2 regions of the Thioclava litoralis genome follow, and region 1 is predicted to be linked to the other one. Evidence: riboswitches for the same ligand, from Rfam matches in the RefSeq annotation. Region 1 holds a riboswitch; the other holds the start of a gene.

Evidence for each region. A riboswitch is a leader RNA that binds a small molecule or an ion and turns the genes downstream of it on or off. The one in region 1 is predicted to bind thiamine pyrophosphate.
Region 2: another riboswitch for thiamine pyrophosphate. It lies ahead of thiC (phosphomethylpyrimidine synthase ThiC); the one in region 1 lies ahead of thiB (thiamine ABC transporter substrate binding subunit).

What each region holds. Positions count from the first base shown of each region.
Region 1 covers NZ_CP135443.1:871,684-875,093, reverse strand. The annotation lists gene RPE78_RS04255 (thiamine/thiamine pyrophosphate ABC transporter permease ThiP) at 1-1,335, opposite strand, end outside; gene thiB (thiamine ABC transporter substrate binding subunit) at 1,314-2,318, opposite strand; TPP riboswitch at 2,353-2,456, opposite strand; gene RPE78_RS04245 (dicarboxylate/amino acid:cation symporter) at 2,536-3,410, opposite strand, start outside.
Region 2 covers NZ_CP135445.1:248,296-251,705, forward strand. The annotation lists gene RPE78_RS16965 (LapA family protein) at 1-320, shown strand, start outside; gene RPE78_RS16970 (phosphoribosylanthranilate isomerase) at 327-968, shown strand; TPP riboswitch at 1,043-1,163, shown strand; gene thiC (phosphomethylpyrimidine synthase ThiC) at 1,274-3,058, shown strand; gene RPE78_RS16980 (PLP-dependent aminotransferase family protein) at 3,287-3,410, shown strand, end outside.

The DNA.
Region 1 (3,410 bases):
GGCCAGCCCTGCGGAAAAGCCCAAGGGGCGGGCGAGGCGGGGCAGGGTGAGCCGCCGCAATTTGGCCCATCCGCTTAGGTCCAAGGATGTGGCGAGCCGGTCGTAATCGGCTTGCAGGGATTGGATTTCGGGCAGCAGAAGGCGGGTGATGAAGGGCAGGGACAGCGTGGCGTTGACCACCAGTGTGACCGGCACGAGGAGGCTTGTCGGTGCGGCAAAGGGCTGGATCAGCAGGAAAAGTCCTGTGCCCAGCACCAGCCCCGAGGCGGCCAGTGGCAGCATGGCGGAGCCTTCCGCCCAGCGATGGCGCGGGGCCGCCAGTGCCAGAGGGAGGGCCAATGCCAGCGCCAGCACGGTGGAGCCAAGTGCGATGGTCAGCGAGGTGGCCGCGGCTTTCCAGACCATAAGGGGCAGGGCCGGAAAGGCGGGCAGGCCACGCCAGAGGATCAAACCGATGGGCAGCAGAAGAAACAGTGCGGCAAGGACGATGATGGCTGCATCGCCCGACCGTTGCCAGAGGCTTGACGGGCCATAGAGGGTGGGGCGGTCCAGCCCTGCGCCGAAGCCCGTGGGGGCCGAGATCTTGGCCCCGATCCCCACGGCCAGCACGCAGAGCGCGACCTGCACCAGCGCGAGGCTTGCGGCGCGGCCTGTATCGTAATCGAAGCGGAACGCTTGGTAGATGGCCAGCTCGACCGTGGTGGCCGAGGGGCCTCCGCCCAAGGTCAGCGCAACGGCGAAGCTGCCCAGACAGACGAGGAAGATGGCGATGAAGGCGCCGGGCAGGGTGGCGCGCAGCATCGGGGTTTCGATGTGGCGGCGTCGGGCGGGGCCGTCGAAATCCAGCATCATGGCAAGGCGCAGGCGTTCGGCGGGGATGGCCTGCCAGCCTTGCAGCACCATGCGGGTGGCCAGCGGCAGGTTGAAGAACACATGGGCCAGAATGACCCCATGCGCGCCATAGATGGTCATTGTCGGCAAACCGAGCGCGCCGAGCGCCTGATTGAGCAGCCCGCTACGGCCGAAGACCGCCAGCAGTCCCAGAATGGCGGCGATGACCGGCAGGATGAAGGGCGCACCAAGTGCGGTGATCAGCACGCTGCGCCCGATAAACCGCCGCCGCGCAAGCGCCCGCGCCAGAGGCACCGCCAGCACACAGGAGATCAGCGCCGACGCCGCCGCCTGCCAGAGTGTGAACCACAGCGCCTGCAGGTCCGACCCGCGCAACCCCGTAAGACCGCCCCCGTGCAGGGCGGTCATCAGGATCGGCCCCAGCACCAGAAGCGCGGGGACCAGAGCGACGCAAGCCGCAATCAGCGGAACGCGGCGAGCCATTCGTCCAGTGCGGGCTGGCGCAGGGCCTCGGCCTCGTCTTCGCTATAGAAGATGGTCTTGTTCGGGCGCGGCAGGCTGGCGAATTCGGGCGGCAGGAAGCCTTCTTTGATGATGGCCGGATAGGACCAGTTGGCGGTGGCGATCATCCCCTGGAAATCATCCGACAGCACGTAATCCATGAAATCCTGTGCCAGTTCGGGATGTTTGGAGGTTTTCAGCTGCCCCACCAGCTCGGCCATGAAATAATGGCCTTCCGGGAAGATCGCGGCGGCTTTGGTGTCATCATGCTCGGCGATGATGTGATAGGCCGGCGATGTGGTATAGGACAGCACCATATCCACCTCGCCATCCGTGAAGAGGCCGTAGCTTTCCGACCAGCCGGGGGTCACGGTCAGCACTTTGGGTTTGAGTTTGGCCCATGCTTCGGGCGCGCGGTCGCCATAGACGGCCTTGACCCAGAGCAGCAGCGCCAGCCCCGAAACGGACGAGCGCGGGTCCTGGATGGCGATCTTCAGATCATCGGGGGCATCCAGCAGTTCCTCGAAGCTTTTCGGCGGGTTTTTCAGCTTGGTCTTGTCATAGACAAAGGCGGTTTCGCCCCAGTTGAACGGGATGAAGGTGTCATCGGTCCATTTGATCGGCAGGGTCAGGCGCGAATTGTCTTCATGCGAGGGCGCGAAGAGGCCGGTCTTGCGGGCACGGGCGGTCTGGTCGGTATTGAGGCCGATCACGATATCCGCTTTGGTCTTGTCGCCTTCGAGCATGAGGCGCGAAAGCACGTCACCGGCCACGAATTGCAGGTCGCAGCCGCATCTGGCCTCGAACCCTTTTTCGATCTGCGGGCCGGGACCCCATTCCGAGGTGAAATAATCGGGCGCATAGACCGTGAGAACGGGCAGGTCTTCGGCCTGAGCGCCGCCGGTCGTGGCTGCCAGAAGGGCTGTGCCCGCCACAAGGCGAAGGGCCGTAAGGGGTCGTTTCATCTATGCTCCTCCAATCCGCAGGGGAAGGAGGGCGCGACAGTCCCGTGACCTTCCCTCCGCCGGTGCTAGCCGGTTCAGGTTCGACGGGTTCGCCTTTGGCATCTCAGCCGGACCAAACCGGCACCCCGAGGTGATAGGGCTGTTCTAGTGCAGGGGCCGCATTCGGGCAAGCGCCCCCTGCCGTGTCGTACTGGCCGCTCAAACCGGAGCGCGCCGCTTAATGCGGGCGGGCCAGATGGGCCAGTTTCTCTTCGGCGGCGGGGTCGATGCCCAGATCGTCATCCGCGGTGCCTGCAAGAGGGTTCTCGTAGGTGGCGATGTCAAGCTGGCCTTCGGTTTTGGCCACAATGGCGGTCACCACGGCATCCCCTGTGATATTGACGGCGGTGCGGATCATATCCATCAGCCGGTCAACGCCCAAGATCAGCGCGATGCCCTCGATCGGCAGGCCGACCTGTCCCAGCACCATCGTCAGCATGACAAGCCCCACGCCGGGTACGCCTGCGGTGCCGATCGAGGCCAGAACCGCCATAGCGATCACGGTCAGGTAGCCGGTCAGCCCCAGATCGATGCCGTAGACATTGGCCAGAAAGACCGTGGCCACACCCTGCATGATCGCGGTGCCGTCCATGTTGATCGTGGCCCCGAAAGGAATGCAGAACGACGCCACCGAATTGCGTGCGCCCATACGCTCGGTCACGCAGCGCAGGGTCACCGGAATGGTGGCATTCGAGGAGGCGGTCGAGAAGGCGAAGATCTGTGCCGGACGGATCTTGCGAATGAAGGTGATCGGGCTCAGCCCCGAGAACAGCTTCAAGATCACCATCAGCGTGACAAACAGGTGCAGCAGAAGCGCGCCGGTCAGGGTCAGCACATAGGCCAGCACCGGCAGGAACAGGTCGATCCCCTGTTCTGCGAAGGTCTTGGTGATCAGGCAGAACACGCCCAAAGGCGCGAAGGCCATGACGATGGAGACGATCTTCATCATCACCTCGTTCATATATTCACAGCCCTCGACGAATTTGTCCGATTTCTCGCCCAGCATCAGCACTGCCACGCCCAGCACGATGGTATAGAAGATGATCTGCAACA
Region 2 (3,410 bases), on a different replicon from region 1:
TCGTTCTTATCGTCATCGCTCTGTCGAACACGCAGATCGTCACGCTGCGTCTGCTGCCGGAAGAAACGGCAGGGGTGCTGGGATTTGGCTGGTCGTTACAGGTGCCGTTGTTTGTGGCGATCATGGCGGGCGTTCTGCTGGGGCTCTTGATCGGCTTCGTGTGGGAATGGGCGCGGGAATACCGCATCCGCTCGCGCGGCGCACAAGAGGCCCGTAAGGCCAAGGCGCTGGAGCGTGAGCTGGGGCATCTCAAGCAGCGCCATGAAGGCCCGCAGGATGATGTTCTGGCGGTTCTGGAGCGCGCGCCCTCGGCCCGCTGATCCTCTATGGCCCCCCGCGTCAAAATCTGCGGTCTTAGCAAGCCCGCCCATGTCGAGGCCGTATCCCGGAGTGGTGCGGCCTATGCTGGTTTTGTCTTCTTCCCGAAGTCGCCGCGCAATGTGACGATTGCTCAGGCGCGCGAGCTGGCGTTGATGGTGCCGCTGGGCGTGGCCAAGGTCGCGCTGGTGGTCAATGCAACGGATGCCGAGCTTGATGCCATCACGGCGCAAGTTCCCCTTGATATGCTCCAGCTTCACGGCAAGGAAACGCCCGAGCGTGTGGCCGAGATACGTGCCCGCTATGGTCTGCCGGTGATGAAGGCCCTGGGCGTGGCCGAGCCTTCGGACCTAGAGGCGATCCCCGCCTATGAGGCCGTGGCCGACCAGATCCTTGTGGATGCCAAAGCCCCGAAAGGGGCCGCTTTGCCCGGCGGTAACGGGCTGTCGTTCGACTGGACGCTGATTGCGGGACGCAAATGGTCCAAGCCGTGGATGCTGGCGGGCGGGCTGACCCCCGAGAATGTCGCCTTGGCGATTGCGCGCACAGGGGCCAATCAGCTGGATGTGTCTTCGGGTGTCGAGTCCGCGCCCGGAGTGAAAGAGGCGTCTCTTATCAAAGACTTCGTTGCGGCGGCGGGCGCTGCCTGAGCGGTTTTGGCCAGCCTTGCACAGCGCCAATCTGTGAATAGCCATTGACGGCGCATCTTATTTCGGCAAATCTCCGGCCCTGTCAGGGGAGTCCCGCCTAAGGGACTGAGAGGCTGATTGGAAGCAATTCCGGTGACGCGACCCTTTGAACCTGACCCAGTTGATGCTGGCGTAGGAAGACCGAAGGGCAATTCCGCATTCCATATCCTATGGGCGGTCCTTTCGGGCCGCTTTGGCCCTTGCGGCCCGCAGTGGCCTATTCCCTCGCAGTTTTTGGTTGGGTCTTTTCGAAAGAGGAGACCGACATGAAAGATATCGTCCCGACGATTACCACCGGCGCGCTGATCGGCTCGCGCAAGGTGCATAAGGAAGGCCAGATCCACGCGCTGCGCGTGCCCATGCGCGAGATCGAGATCTCGAACGAGGAGGCGCTGTGCGTCTATGACAGCTCGGGCCCCTATACCGACCCGCTGGCCGAGATCGACATTACCAAGGGCCTGCCCGAGACCCGTGGCGGCTGGCTGCAGGCGCGCGGCGAGATCGAGGAATATGAGGGCCGCGCCATCACCGATGCCGATAACGGCTTTGCCAAGGGCGACCGCCTCGTGGCGCCGTTCCCCGTGCAGCGTCCGCCGCTGCGCGCGATTGGTGACCGCGCCGTGACGCAGCTCGCCTATGCGCGGGCAGGGGTGATCACCCCCGAGATGGAATTCGTCGCCATCCGCGAGAATGAGGGCCGTATGGCCGCCTATACCCGCGATGGTGACCCGATGGGCGCGAACCTCCCCGATCTGGTGACGCCGGAATTCGTGCGTCAGGAAATCGCGGAAGGCCGCGCGATCATCCCCGCCAATATCAACCACCGCGAGCTTGAGCCGATGATCATCGGGCGCAACTTCAAGGTGAAGATCAACGCCAATATCGGCAATTCGGCAGTGACCTCCTCGATGGAAGAGGAAGTCGAGAAAATGGTCTGGGCGATCCGCTGGGGCGGGGACACGGTGATGGACCTCTCGACGGGGCGCAATATCCACAATATCCGCGACTGGATCATCCGCAACGCGCCAGTGCCGATCGGCACGGTGCCGCTGTATCAGGCGCTGGAAAAGGTCGGCGGCGTGGCCGAGGATCTGACATGGGAGATCTTCCGCGACACGCTGATCGAACAGGCAGAGCAGGGGGTCGATTACTTCACCATCCATGCGGGCGTGCGTCTGCATATGATCCCGATGACCGCCAAACGCGTCACGGGGATTGTGTCGCGCGGTGGGTCGATCATGGCGAAATGGTGCCTGCATCATCACCGCGAAAGCTTCCTTTACGAGCATTTCGACGAGATCTGCGACATCTGCCGCCGCTATGATGTCAGCTTCTCGCTGGGGGACGGCCTGCGTCCGGGCTCGATTGCCGATGCCAATGACGAGGCGCAATTTGCCGAGCTGCGCACCTTGGGCGAGCTGACCAAGATCGCATGGGCCAAGGATTGTCAGGTGATGATCGAAGGGCCGGGCCATGTGGCCATGCACAAGATCAAGGCCAATATGGACGAGCAGCTCAAGCACTGCCACGAGGCGCCCTTCTACACGCTTGGACCGCTGACCACCGATATCGCGCCGGGCTATGACCATATCACCTCGGCCATTGGTGCTGCGATGATCGGTTGGTTCGGCACGGCGATGCTGTGCTATGTGACGCCCAAGGAACACCTTGGCCTGCCCGACCGCGACGATGTGAAGACGGGGGTGATCACCTATAAGCTGGCCGCCCATGCCGCCGATCTTGCCAAGGGCCATCCGGGGGCGCAGCGCCGCGATGACGCGATCAGCCGTGCGCGGTTTGAATTCCGCTGGGAAGATCAGTTCAACATCGGGCTCGACCCCGATACCGCGCGCGAGATGCATGACGAGACCATGCCCGCGCAGGCGCATAAGGTGGCGCATTTCTGTTCGATGTGCGGGCCGAAATTCTGCTCCATGAAGATCAGCCATGACATCCGCGCCGAGGCCCAGCGGCAGGAGGGCATGGGCAAGATGGCCGAGAAATTCCGCGAGGGCGGGGCGCTTTACATCCCCGAACCGACCGAAGGCTAACGCCTAAAACTGTGGGCGCAGAAATTTTTGTGCGCCCACAGTGCCGCATTCGAAATATTGCTCTCGTTTTTATGACTGAGGCGCAGGTTTTCTGTGCGCCAGATCACGGCTGCCCGCCTTGCGAAGGCTTCCGTTAGGCGCTAACGCTGCGTTCAGGCCCTTTGGGCATTCTATTTCACGCGGCCACGCAAGGGCGTGATCCGCCAGACGAGACGCAGGAGACGAAAAATGGACTGGACGAAAGTGCTCGCACGCCGCGCGGGCCGGATGAAAGCCTCGGAGATCCGTGAGCTGCTGAAACTTCTCGACCAGCCCGATATCATCTCTTTCGCGGGCGGTATTCCCGACCCCG